Regions from separate parts of the Bacillus sp. CIS52 genome, predicted to be linked through region 2. Evidence: predicted binding sites of a transcription regulator. Region 2 holds the regulator's gene; each other region holds the start of a gene.
What was found. The regulator Rex, encoded in region 2, represses fermentation and respiration genes when NADH is low (regulators of the CRP and FNR family bind a similar motif). The targets are predictions, from matches to a motif close to TTGTGAAATATTTCACAA.
Positions count from the first base shown of each region.

Region 1: ACH32G_RS17740 (L-lactate dehydrogenase) is a predicted target of Rex. The motif match lies at 1,841-1,858, and genes of this name have one in related genera.
Region 3: ACH32G_RS06555 (nitrate reductase subunit alpha) is a predicted target of Rex. The motif match lies at 1,293-1,310, and genes of this name have one in related genera.

Region 1 covers NZ_JBIUFR010000006.1:124,904-128,184, reverse strand. Annotated here, with positions in the region: gene ACH32G_RS17745 (MDR family MFS transporter) at 1-806, shown strand, start outside; gene ACH32G_RS17740 (L-lactate dehydrogenase) at 848-1,801, opposite strand; gene amyE (alpha-amylase) at 2,043-3,281, opposite strand, start outside.
Region 2 covers NZ_JBIUFR010000004.1:264,340-267,620, forward strand. Annotated here, with positions in the region: gene ACH32G_RS15765 (CPBP family intramembrane glutamic endopeptidase) at 1-292, shown strand, start outside; gene ACH32G_RS15770 (YdiK family protein) at 289-480, shown strand; gene tatC (twin-arginine translocase subunit TatC) at 519-1,280, opposite strand; gene ACH32G_RS15780 (twin-arginine translocase TatA/TatE family subunit) at 1,287-1,457, opposite strand; gene ACH32G_RS15785 (redox-sensing transcriptional repressor Rex) at 1,476-2,123, opposite strand; gene moaC (cyclic pyranopterin monophosphate synthase MoaC) at 2,120-2,632, opposite strand; gene ACH32G_RS15795 (ABC-F family ATP-binding cassette domain-containing protein) at 2,772-3,281, shown strand, end outside.
Region 3 covers NZ_JBIUFR010000001.1:1,367,895-1,371,175, forward strand. Annotated here, with positions in the region: gene ACH32G_RS06545 (YwiC-like family protein) at 1-575, opposite strand, end outside; gene ACH32G_RS06550 (Crp/Fnr family transcriptional regulator) at 719-1,195, shown strand; gene ACH32G_RS06555 (nitrate reductase subunit alpha) at 1,375-3,281, shown strand, end outside.

The DNA.
Region 1 (3,281 bases), on a different contig from region 2:
TCGCCTTTTTCATTGTAGAAAGAAAAGCGGAAGAACCGATTATTTCTTTTTGGATGTTTAAAAACCGTTTATTTGCTACGGCACAGATTCTTGCTTTCCTTTACGGAGCCACATTTGTGATTTTAGCGGTATTTATCCCGATTTTCGTTCAGGCTGTGTACGGCAGCACCGCGACAAGCGCGGGCTTTATTTTGACGCCGATGATGATCGGTTCTGTTATCGGAAGTATGATCGGCGGAATTTTCCAGACGAAAGTACGGTTCCGTAATTTGATGCTGATCTCCGTGGTCGCTTTCTTTATCGGAATGCTGCTGCTTTCCAATATGACTCCGGATACGGCGCGCACGATGCTGACGGTATTCATGCTGATCTCAGGATTCGGCGTCGGCTTCAACTTTTCACTGCTGCCGGCCGCGTCCATGAACGATCTCGAGCCGCGCTACCGCGGGAGCGCCAACTCAACAAACTCGTTTTTGAGATCATTCGGCATGACGCTCGGTGTGACGATTTTCGGAACCATCCAGACGAATGTGTTTACCAACAAGCTGACCGATTCATTCAGCGGCATGAAAGGAGCGGGCGGCGCGATGCAGAACATCGGAAATCCTCAGGACATTTTCCAGGCCGGCACGCGCGCTCATATTCCGCCGCACATTCTGGACCAAATTATTGACGCAATGTCGCAGAGCATCACGTATGTATTCACGCTTGCTCTGGCGCCGATCGTCATCGCAGCCATCACCATTTTGTTTATGGGAAAAGCGAGAGTAAAAACCTCTCAGGAAATGGCGAAAAAAGCGAATTAAAAAAAGCAGTACATGGCATTTGCCATGTACTGCTTTTTTGTTTACTCCGCGAAATGCGGAGCGAGAATGTCTTTCAGCACGTTTGCGCTATGGCTGAATTGACGCTGTTCTGTTTCGTTCAGTTCAAGTTCCGTCACACCGGCGATGCCGTTCCGATTGACGACGGCCGGAATGCCGATAAAGACGTCGTTTACACCGTATTGCCCGTCCAGATATGTGCTGACGGTTAAAATACTGTTTTCATTACGCAAAATCGCTTTTGTGATGCGGGCGAGGCTCATCGCCACTCCGTAATATGTCGCGCCTTTTTTCTCAATAATATGATAGGCGGCGTTTTTCACATCGTCCACGATCTGATCCAGCTCGTCCTGTTTGTAAGCTGCATTTTTCTCCAGCAATTGCTGCACCGGCACTCCGCCGATATTAGCGTGACTCCATACAGGAAGCTCGGTATCGCCGTGCTCGCCGATAATGTGGGCGTGTACGTTTTGCGGAGCGGCTCCGAAATATTCACTCAGCATATAACGGAATCTCGCAGAATCCAGTGTCGTGCCGCTGCCGATGACGCGTTCTTTCGGCAGACCGCTGAATTTCCATGTCGCATAAGTGAGAATGTCGACTGGGTTTGTGGCAACGAGGAAGATGCCGTCAAATCCGCTTGCCATGACTTCACCGACAATGCCTTTGAAAATGGCGAGGTTTTTTTCAACCAGCTCAAGTCTCGTTTCGCCCGGCTTTTGGTTGGCTCCGGCACAGATGCACACGATATCGGCATCCTTGCAATCTTCATACGTTCCGTAAGACGTTTTCACCGGATGAGGCGCAAATGCCTTTCCGTGATTTAAATCCATGACATCTCCCATGGCTTTTTCTCTATTTACATCAATGATCACAAGCTCATCTGTGATCCCTTGATTAATTAACGCAAATGCATAACTGCTTCCAACAAAACCTGCTCCGATTAATGCTACTTTGTTCACTCGTTCGTTCATCATGTATGCTTATCCTCCAGTGTTTCGTGGTGTCTGTTTTTATTGTGAAGTATTTCACATTTATATTGTGCACTATTTCACAAACTTTTGCAAGAGAAAAGTTTTGTCTTGAAAACCCCCCAGATTTTTGACAGAATCCTAAAACGGTTGGGTTTTAGGATTCTGTCATCTTTTCAGCTTGATTAAAAATCATTGAAGGCGGCGCTTAGTCAGGCATTCTGAGAAATCCTGATTTCTCTATTCATTAATGCCGAAGATAGCCATTCAAACCAGAATTGTTATACAAACCATTCTTCACATAATCAAAGCCGGGCTGGTTCTGTCCGGGCACTTGGGCGCTGCCATTGTTAAAAATCACTTTGGCGTTGGCCGTATCCGCATTCTCAGGCAGCGTCAGCGTGTAAATTCCATCTGCATTCTTAGTCATGGCTTTCCCCGGCCACGATCCGGTTAATTCTATGGCCCTGCCTCCATCATGTTTATAGATATAAGCATTTACCTGGCCCCAATGGTCCGGATTCTGATAGCCAATGATGTTGGCTTGAGACGGGTCTTTTTTGACAAACGTGTATTCTTGGGTTCTTGCTGCACCCTCGCTGTTCGTTCCGGTTAACTTGATGTCGTATGCCGTGCCGATTGGATCTCCTTTTCCGATCGTTAATCGGTCTCCGTCCTTAAATCCCGTCTGCTGCCCGTTATTGATTTGATAAACGGCTTTTGTTGTTTTCGCATTTGCACGCAGGGTGACCGTCAGCTGATCGTTGAAAGAATGGACTGCTCCCGTTTGATAATTCTCAAGGAAGACATGAGGCGCATTTCCGATATCGTCCGGATAAAGAACAGCCGCGGATCTGGCATTGATCGTGCCTGTCAGTTTGCCGTTCGTTACTTGAAATGAACCGGTGCCGGCTCTATTATCATACCTGCCGTCAGGTAATTTCGTTGACGTATTGACGGCAACGGCAGACGATCCTGCATTTGCCAGCACAACGCCTTTTGAGCCGCGCTGATTCATAAAGATTTGATTGTTGCCATTCGGATTTGAGAGTTCCTCAGGCTGCCCGGCCATTTCGTTGTGAAATTGATTGACCGCAGTGATCGCCTGATCTTTAAATAAGGCACTCCCGCGATCGCCTATTTGACTTTTTCCGGGAAATCTTACACCATTTCCTCCGCCCTCAGGTCTGGAAAAGAAAAGAGGTGTACTTCCTGAGCGGGAACCGATCACTGCCCAGCCTAAACGGATATCGTCATCGCTCATCCATGTAGACTCTTCCTCATCATTGGCATACGTATCATGTGATTCCACCCATGTGACCAACTTGTCCGCAGACACATCAGATGCATAATGGGAAATATTCGACACACTCAGATTGCGGTTCTTCAAGGCGGACCTGATGGAATGCCCATAATTTGAAGCGGTCACGTTCATATAATTCGCATAAGCAGTATCTCTGGACGCGCTGTCTTGCAGGATTTCTCC
Region 2 (3,281 bases):
GAAGATCATCTTCGGTGTATTATATGAAAAAACGAATTTCTTTTTCGCCGGACTGATCAGTTCCGTCATTTTCGGCATTGTGCATCAGGACCTCACACACCTGCTGCTATATACGGCTATGGGCTTTACCTTTGCGTTCTTGTATGTGCAGACGAAACGGATTATTGTGCCGATATTCGCCCATGTCATGATGAATACCATTGTCGTGGTCATGCAGCTCGGCCCCGCCCAAAAATATATTGAACAGCATAGTGAACAAATGCAATTAATTATTGGAGGATTGTTTGTATGAGGAACCCAATGACTTGGGGCTTGATTTATTTCGCAGTCGGCTGTATCTTTACGTATTTGGCCGCAAGCTCGCCGGGAAGCATGTGGTCTTTTTATTCCATACTGCTGATGGTTTTCGCCGCTTATAATATCAGCATCTCGTTTAAAATGTTCGCTTTCTCATTTAAAGTGAAGAAAAATCAAAAATAAAAGAAAAGCCATTTCTCATCATGGAGAAATGGCTTTTTTTATGCTGATACGTCCTGATCGGATTCACTGCTGCCGGTCTGCCTTTTCCGGTACGCCGCTTTTGAGATCAGGATACTGATCTCATATAAAATGCAAAGCGGAATCGTAATCATCAAGTGAGACAGCAGCTCAGGCGGCGCAATCATCGCGGCGATCACGAGCAGCACAAAATACGCGTACTTCCTGATCTTCGATAAAAACATCGGCGTGACAACCCCGAGCCTCGTTAAAAACATGATCAGCACCGGCATCTGAAACAGCAGCCCGAACGGAATTGTCAGCTGCAGCAGAAAATGAAAGTACTCGCTGATTCCGATCACCTGATTGACATCCAAGTCATTCGAGACCCGCTTCATAAAATCAACGACCAGCGGAAATAAAATATAATAAGAAAATGACACACCGCCGACAAACAGCACGATCGAAATCGGAATATAGCTGAGTGTTACTTTGCGCTCCTTCTCATACAGCCCCGGGCTGACAAACGCCCAAATCTGATAGAGAATAATCGGCGAAGTCAAAATGATGCCGATAATAAACGCGAACTGCAAAAAGATAAACAGCGGATCCGTCAGGTTAAAAGCATTAAGGGTGAGCTCTTTTACTTCATCGGCTTTTTGAAGATACACAATGATAGGTTTTGCCAGAAAAAAGCCGGCAATAAAGAAAACCGTAAAGGATAACGCCACAATCAGCAATCGTTTCCGAAGTTCGGCAATATGCTCCACAAGCGTCATTTGATTCACTCTCATACGCGTCATCCTATCTTACTGTTCTTCTTTCTTTTTTTCCTCTTCTTCACCGGCTAATCCCTTAGTGGCGTTCTTAAATTCACGAAGCGTGTCCCCCGCGGCTTTTCCTAACTCGGGAAGCTTCTTCGGACCGAAAATAATCACCGCCACCACACCGATAACAGCCAGGCTTCCAGGACCGATCATGTGCAGCTCCTCCTTTCGTTATTCAATTTCTTCCAAAACAGAATAATGCTTTAAGAAATAAACCAATGATTGAAGCTCTACAGCTAAATCTATATGATGAATTCGAATGTGATCCGGCACATTCAAACGGGCCGGCGTAAAGTTAAGGATCCCCTTGATTCCGAGCGACACGAGCCGATCGGTGATTGACTGCGCGGCAACCGCCGGAACGGTAAGAATCGCCACGGGTTCATCCTTAATGTGAAGTTCTAAATCATTAAGATCATAGACAGGCACACCGCCTACCTCAGTTCCTATTTTACTCTGATTCACATCAAAAGCCATAGATATTTTTGTGTTATTATTTTTTGTGAAATTATAGTGAAGAAACGCCGTCCCTAAATTCCCGACACCGATCAAAATGACGTTCGTCGTTTCATCCTGATCCAATGTTTTTCTGAAAAATGACAGCAGGTAATCCACATTATAGCCGTATCCTTTTTTGCCGAGCGCCCCGAAATAGGAAAAATCCCGGCGGATCGTGGCCGAATCGACTTTTACCGCATCGCTCAGTTCAGCAGATGAAACGCGCTGCTTTCCTGACGCGTGTAAATTCTTTAAAAAGCGGTAATAAAGCGGCAGCCGTTTTGCTGTCGCCTGCGGAATTTTTGATTGATCCTTGTTCATGATTGGTCCTCCACTTTATACTCAGATGCATCTCTTTTAAAATCACCGTTTTTGCCTCCCGTTTTTTCCATGAGGCAGGTCGGGCCGATGACCATTCCTTTATCCAGCGCCTTGCACATGTCATAAACGGTCAAAGCGCAGACTGAAGCGGAAGTTAGCGCTTCCATTTCCACACCTGTACTCCCTTTCGTTTTTACGCTTGCCTGTATATGAAGAACGGCTTCGGAATCCTTTTCCTCCCAGCCGAATGAAATGTCGACGCTGCTTAAAGAAAGCGGGTGGCACATCGGGATAATCGCTGAGGTCTGCTTTGCAGCCATGATTCCGGCCACCTGTGCGACAGCCAGTACGTCTCCTTTTCCGATCTCGCGGTTTTTGATTCTGCTGTACACGTCATGCTTCATGTGTACGCTGGATATCGCAGCGGCAGTACGGACTGTTGAAGATTTATCGCTTATATCCACCATGCGGGCACGGCCTTCTTCATTAAAATGAGAAAATCCATTCATATTTAAACTCTCCTTACTTCTGATCATACACTATTTTCTCCCTGATGTCTTATCCTATAATGTTCCAATTCTGATGTATTGTTTGCTGACAGCAGGTTGATAAGCTACACTTAACTTATTATAACAGAGGTGAAATAATATGATGATCTTACAAATTAATCAGCTGTCCAAATCTTTTGGCGCTGATCCTATTTTAAACAATATAAAGCTTGAAGTCAGATCTCGGGATCGCATCGCCATTGTAGGCAGAAACGGAGCCGGCAAATCAACTCTCCTTAAAATTATCGCAGGTCACCTTTCATATGAAAAGGGTGAATTAATCAAACCGAAAGAATTAACGATGGGATATCTTGCCCAGCACACAGGCTTGGAATCCCAGCTTACCATAAAAGAAGAACTGCTGAGTGTTTTTGATTTCCTGAAAGCAATGGAAAAAGAAATGCGTTCTATTGAAGAAAAGATGGCTACGGCCGCCCCCGCGGAGCTTGAGACGCTGATGAAAACCTATGACAGGCTTCAGCAGGACTTCAAGGATAAAGGCGGCTATCAGTATGAAGCGGACGTCCGATCCATCCTTCACGGCCTCGGTTTCGGGAAATTTGACGATTCCGTGAAAGTGCAAAGCCTGAGCGGCGGCCAGAAAACAAGG
Region 3 (3,281 bases), on a different contig from region 2:
CCTGCTCCGAGAAGACACGATAAAAAGGGGAGCAGCAAATGATATCCCCATGAACAGTACGCAAATGTTCTGTTTTTTCTCTCCCGGATGACCGACTTCACATAAAAGGAACTTCCGATAAAAAATAAAGCAGATTGAGAGAGAATAAACCAAGCCCAGCCGTCAAGGGTTCCCGTCCCCAGCCAGCAGCTCGCAAGCCCGCCTGAACAAAAGAACAGAACACCTGCCATATCATTCACGAGCGCCCGTTCGTTTTTTTGGCGGGCATAATGCATATGGATAAGAAACAGCGGCAATAAAGAAAGGCCGACCCAGACGAGCTGCGGTTTATGATAGATAGAAATGATCAAAAAGCAGCATGCCGGAAAACCGTAAATAGATATCCACTTTTGATAGGGGTTGAGCCGTTTCTTTTTCAAGGCGAGCGAAACGGGATAAACCGCCAAGTAAAGGAAAAGCCAGCCCAGAAAGAGCGGAATATGCCAAAAAACCGGGCCTCCTTTGACCATGCCGAGTAAAAACGGAATCAGCAGCATCGCCCATGCGCCGTGCTGATTCGGAATCATCACCTTCATCGAAATCCTCCTTTTATATGTCATTATAAATGCAGGCATCCTCCTGATAAGTGATATTCATCATACAAGCTGTGAAATACATCACTGCCGCGCGGGCTCAATCGGGCTACACTAAAGCTATCAATAGCACAGGAGGCTTTCCTATGAATCAGTGTCACTATTTATTATTTCTGAAACAACTTCCTATGTTTAACGAAGTGCCCCTGTCCATTGTCGAAACTTTGCTGAAAAACGGGACGTTTATCAGCGGCTCATCTGATCAGTCCCCATCCTTTCTTCATTCACAATCCGTTTATATTGTATTAAAAGGCAGTATCCGTTTTAAGGACAGCAGGCTGCCTGAAGGATCGCAAACTGTTGCGCTGTGGGAAAAAGGCGATGTGTTTCCGATTGATGAAAAAGGCGGGCATTCTTTATCGCCTTTTATCTCAGTCAATGCCTCACCGGACATTCTGGCACTACATATTCCATATTCCATTTTTAAGCAGATGATGTCTTACCATCCGCGGCTGCAAATGAATTTTTTGGCGATGCTTCAGCAAAATGTCTTTTGTTCCTATCAGTTGTTTTTGAGGTATCTGCATACATCACGCGATGAAAACGCTGAACCCGGTTCTTAAAGAGGACCGGTTTTTTTCTTTGAAAGAAAACGTCCTGCCATGAACGCCGCCGTCTTTCCTGCTCCTTTGTGTGAATGTTTTGTGAAAAAAGCAGAGTGTGTGACATAGTTCACAAGGAAATGCGCTCTCTCTGTTTATAGTGTACGTAGCATCACCTGACTCGGAAGGAGTGAACGATCATGAAGAAAAAGAAAATGAGTCCGCTGTTCAGGAGATTAAACTATTTTTCTCCTATCGAACATCATTCAAATAAACATAGCCAAACCACTAGCGAAGATCGTGATTGGGAGAATGTATACAGAAACAGATGGCAGTACGACAAAGTCGTTCGCTCCACCCACGGCGTCAACTGCACGGGTTCTTGCAGCTGGAATATTTACGTGAAAAACGGAATTGTCACGTGGGAAGGACAAAACTTGAATTATCCATCAACAGGCCCGGATATGCCTGATTTCGAACCGAGAGGCTGTCCGCGGGGCGCCAGTTTTTCGTGGTACATCTACAGCCCGCTCCGTGTGAAATATCCGTACGTGCGCGGTGTGCTGGTCAATTTGTGGCGGGAAGCACTGCAGGCGCATCAAAATCCGCTTGATGCCTGGAAATCAATTGTTGAAAATCCTGAAAAAGCGAAGTCTTATAAACAGGCAAGAGGGAAAGGCGGATTTGTGCGCGCTGAATGGTCTGAGGTGCTGAAGCTGATTTCAGCCTCTCTGCTGTATACAGTCATGAAATACGGGCCTGACCGGAATGTCGGCTTTTCTCCGATTCCGGCGATGTCCATGATCAGCCACGCATCAGGTTCGCGATTCATGTCTTTAATCGGCGGCCCTATGCTCAGTTTCTATGACTGGTATGCGGATCTTCCGCCGGCGTCCCCGCAAATTTGGGGCGACCAGACGGACGTTCCGGAAAGCAGTGATTGGTACAATTCAGGCTATATCATCACATGGGGTTCCAACGTTCCGTTAACGAGAACGCCTGACGCACATTTTTTGGCGGAAGCCCGCTATAAAGGCGCTAAGGTCATTTCGATCAGTCCGGATTTTGCGGAATCCTCAAAGTTCGCCGATGACTGGCTCAGTATCCGCCAAGGGACTGACGGGGCGCTTGCGATGGCAATGGGGCATGTCATTTTGCAGGAATTTTACGTGAATCAAGAGACGGAGCGGTTTATCAAGTATGCGAAGCAATACACGGATTTTCCATTCCTCGTCACTCTGTCAAAAGAAAACGGTGTATACACAGCGGGCCGGTTTCTGCATGCGAAGGACATCGGGCGGCAGACAAAGCATGATCAATGGAAGCCTGCGGTCTGGAATGATCAGACAGGCGCTCTTGCCATACCGCAAGGAACAATGGGTTCCCGCTGGGACGGACGGCAGAAATGGAACCTGCATATGATCGATGAAGACACCGGGGAACCGATTGAACCCCGACTCTCTGTGCTTGGAATGGAGGACGAAATCGGCTCGGTGCGCATTCCGTATTTTTCAAATGACGGAAACAAAGTGCTCAAGCGGGATCTTCCTATTAAAAAATTGGACCTGAACGGCGAAGAGGTGTGTGTCACGACCGTGTTTGACTTGATATTGGCCAATTACGGCGTGAACCGGAGTATCGGCGGACAATCAGCTGTATCCTATGATGATCCTCGTCCGTTTACACCTGCCTGGCAGGAACAGATCACAGGAATTAAAAGAGAAGCCGTTATACAGATTGCCAGGGAGTTTGCTCAAAATGCGATTGATACAGACGGCCGGTCCATGATTATCGTCGGAGCGGGGATTAACCACTGGTTCAATTCCGACACAATCTACCGCGCGGTGTTAAATCTTGTTTTATTGGTAGGCGCACAAGGCGTAAACGGCGGAGGCTGGGCTCATTATGTCGGTCAGGAAAAGCTCCGTCCTGCTGAAGGGTGGCAAACGATCGCAAATGCAAAGGACTGGGAAGGCGTGCCTAAGCTGCAAAACGGCACCTCATTTTTCTACTTTGCGACAGACCAGTGGCGTTACGAAGACCAGCCGATCAGTGACTTGGCTTCACCGATCGCTTCTTCATCCCGCTACAAGCATCACGCCGATTA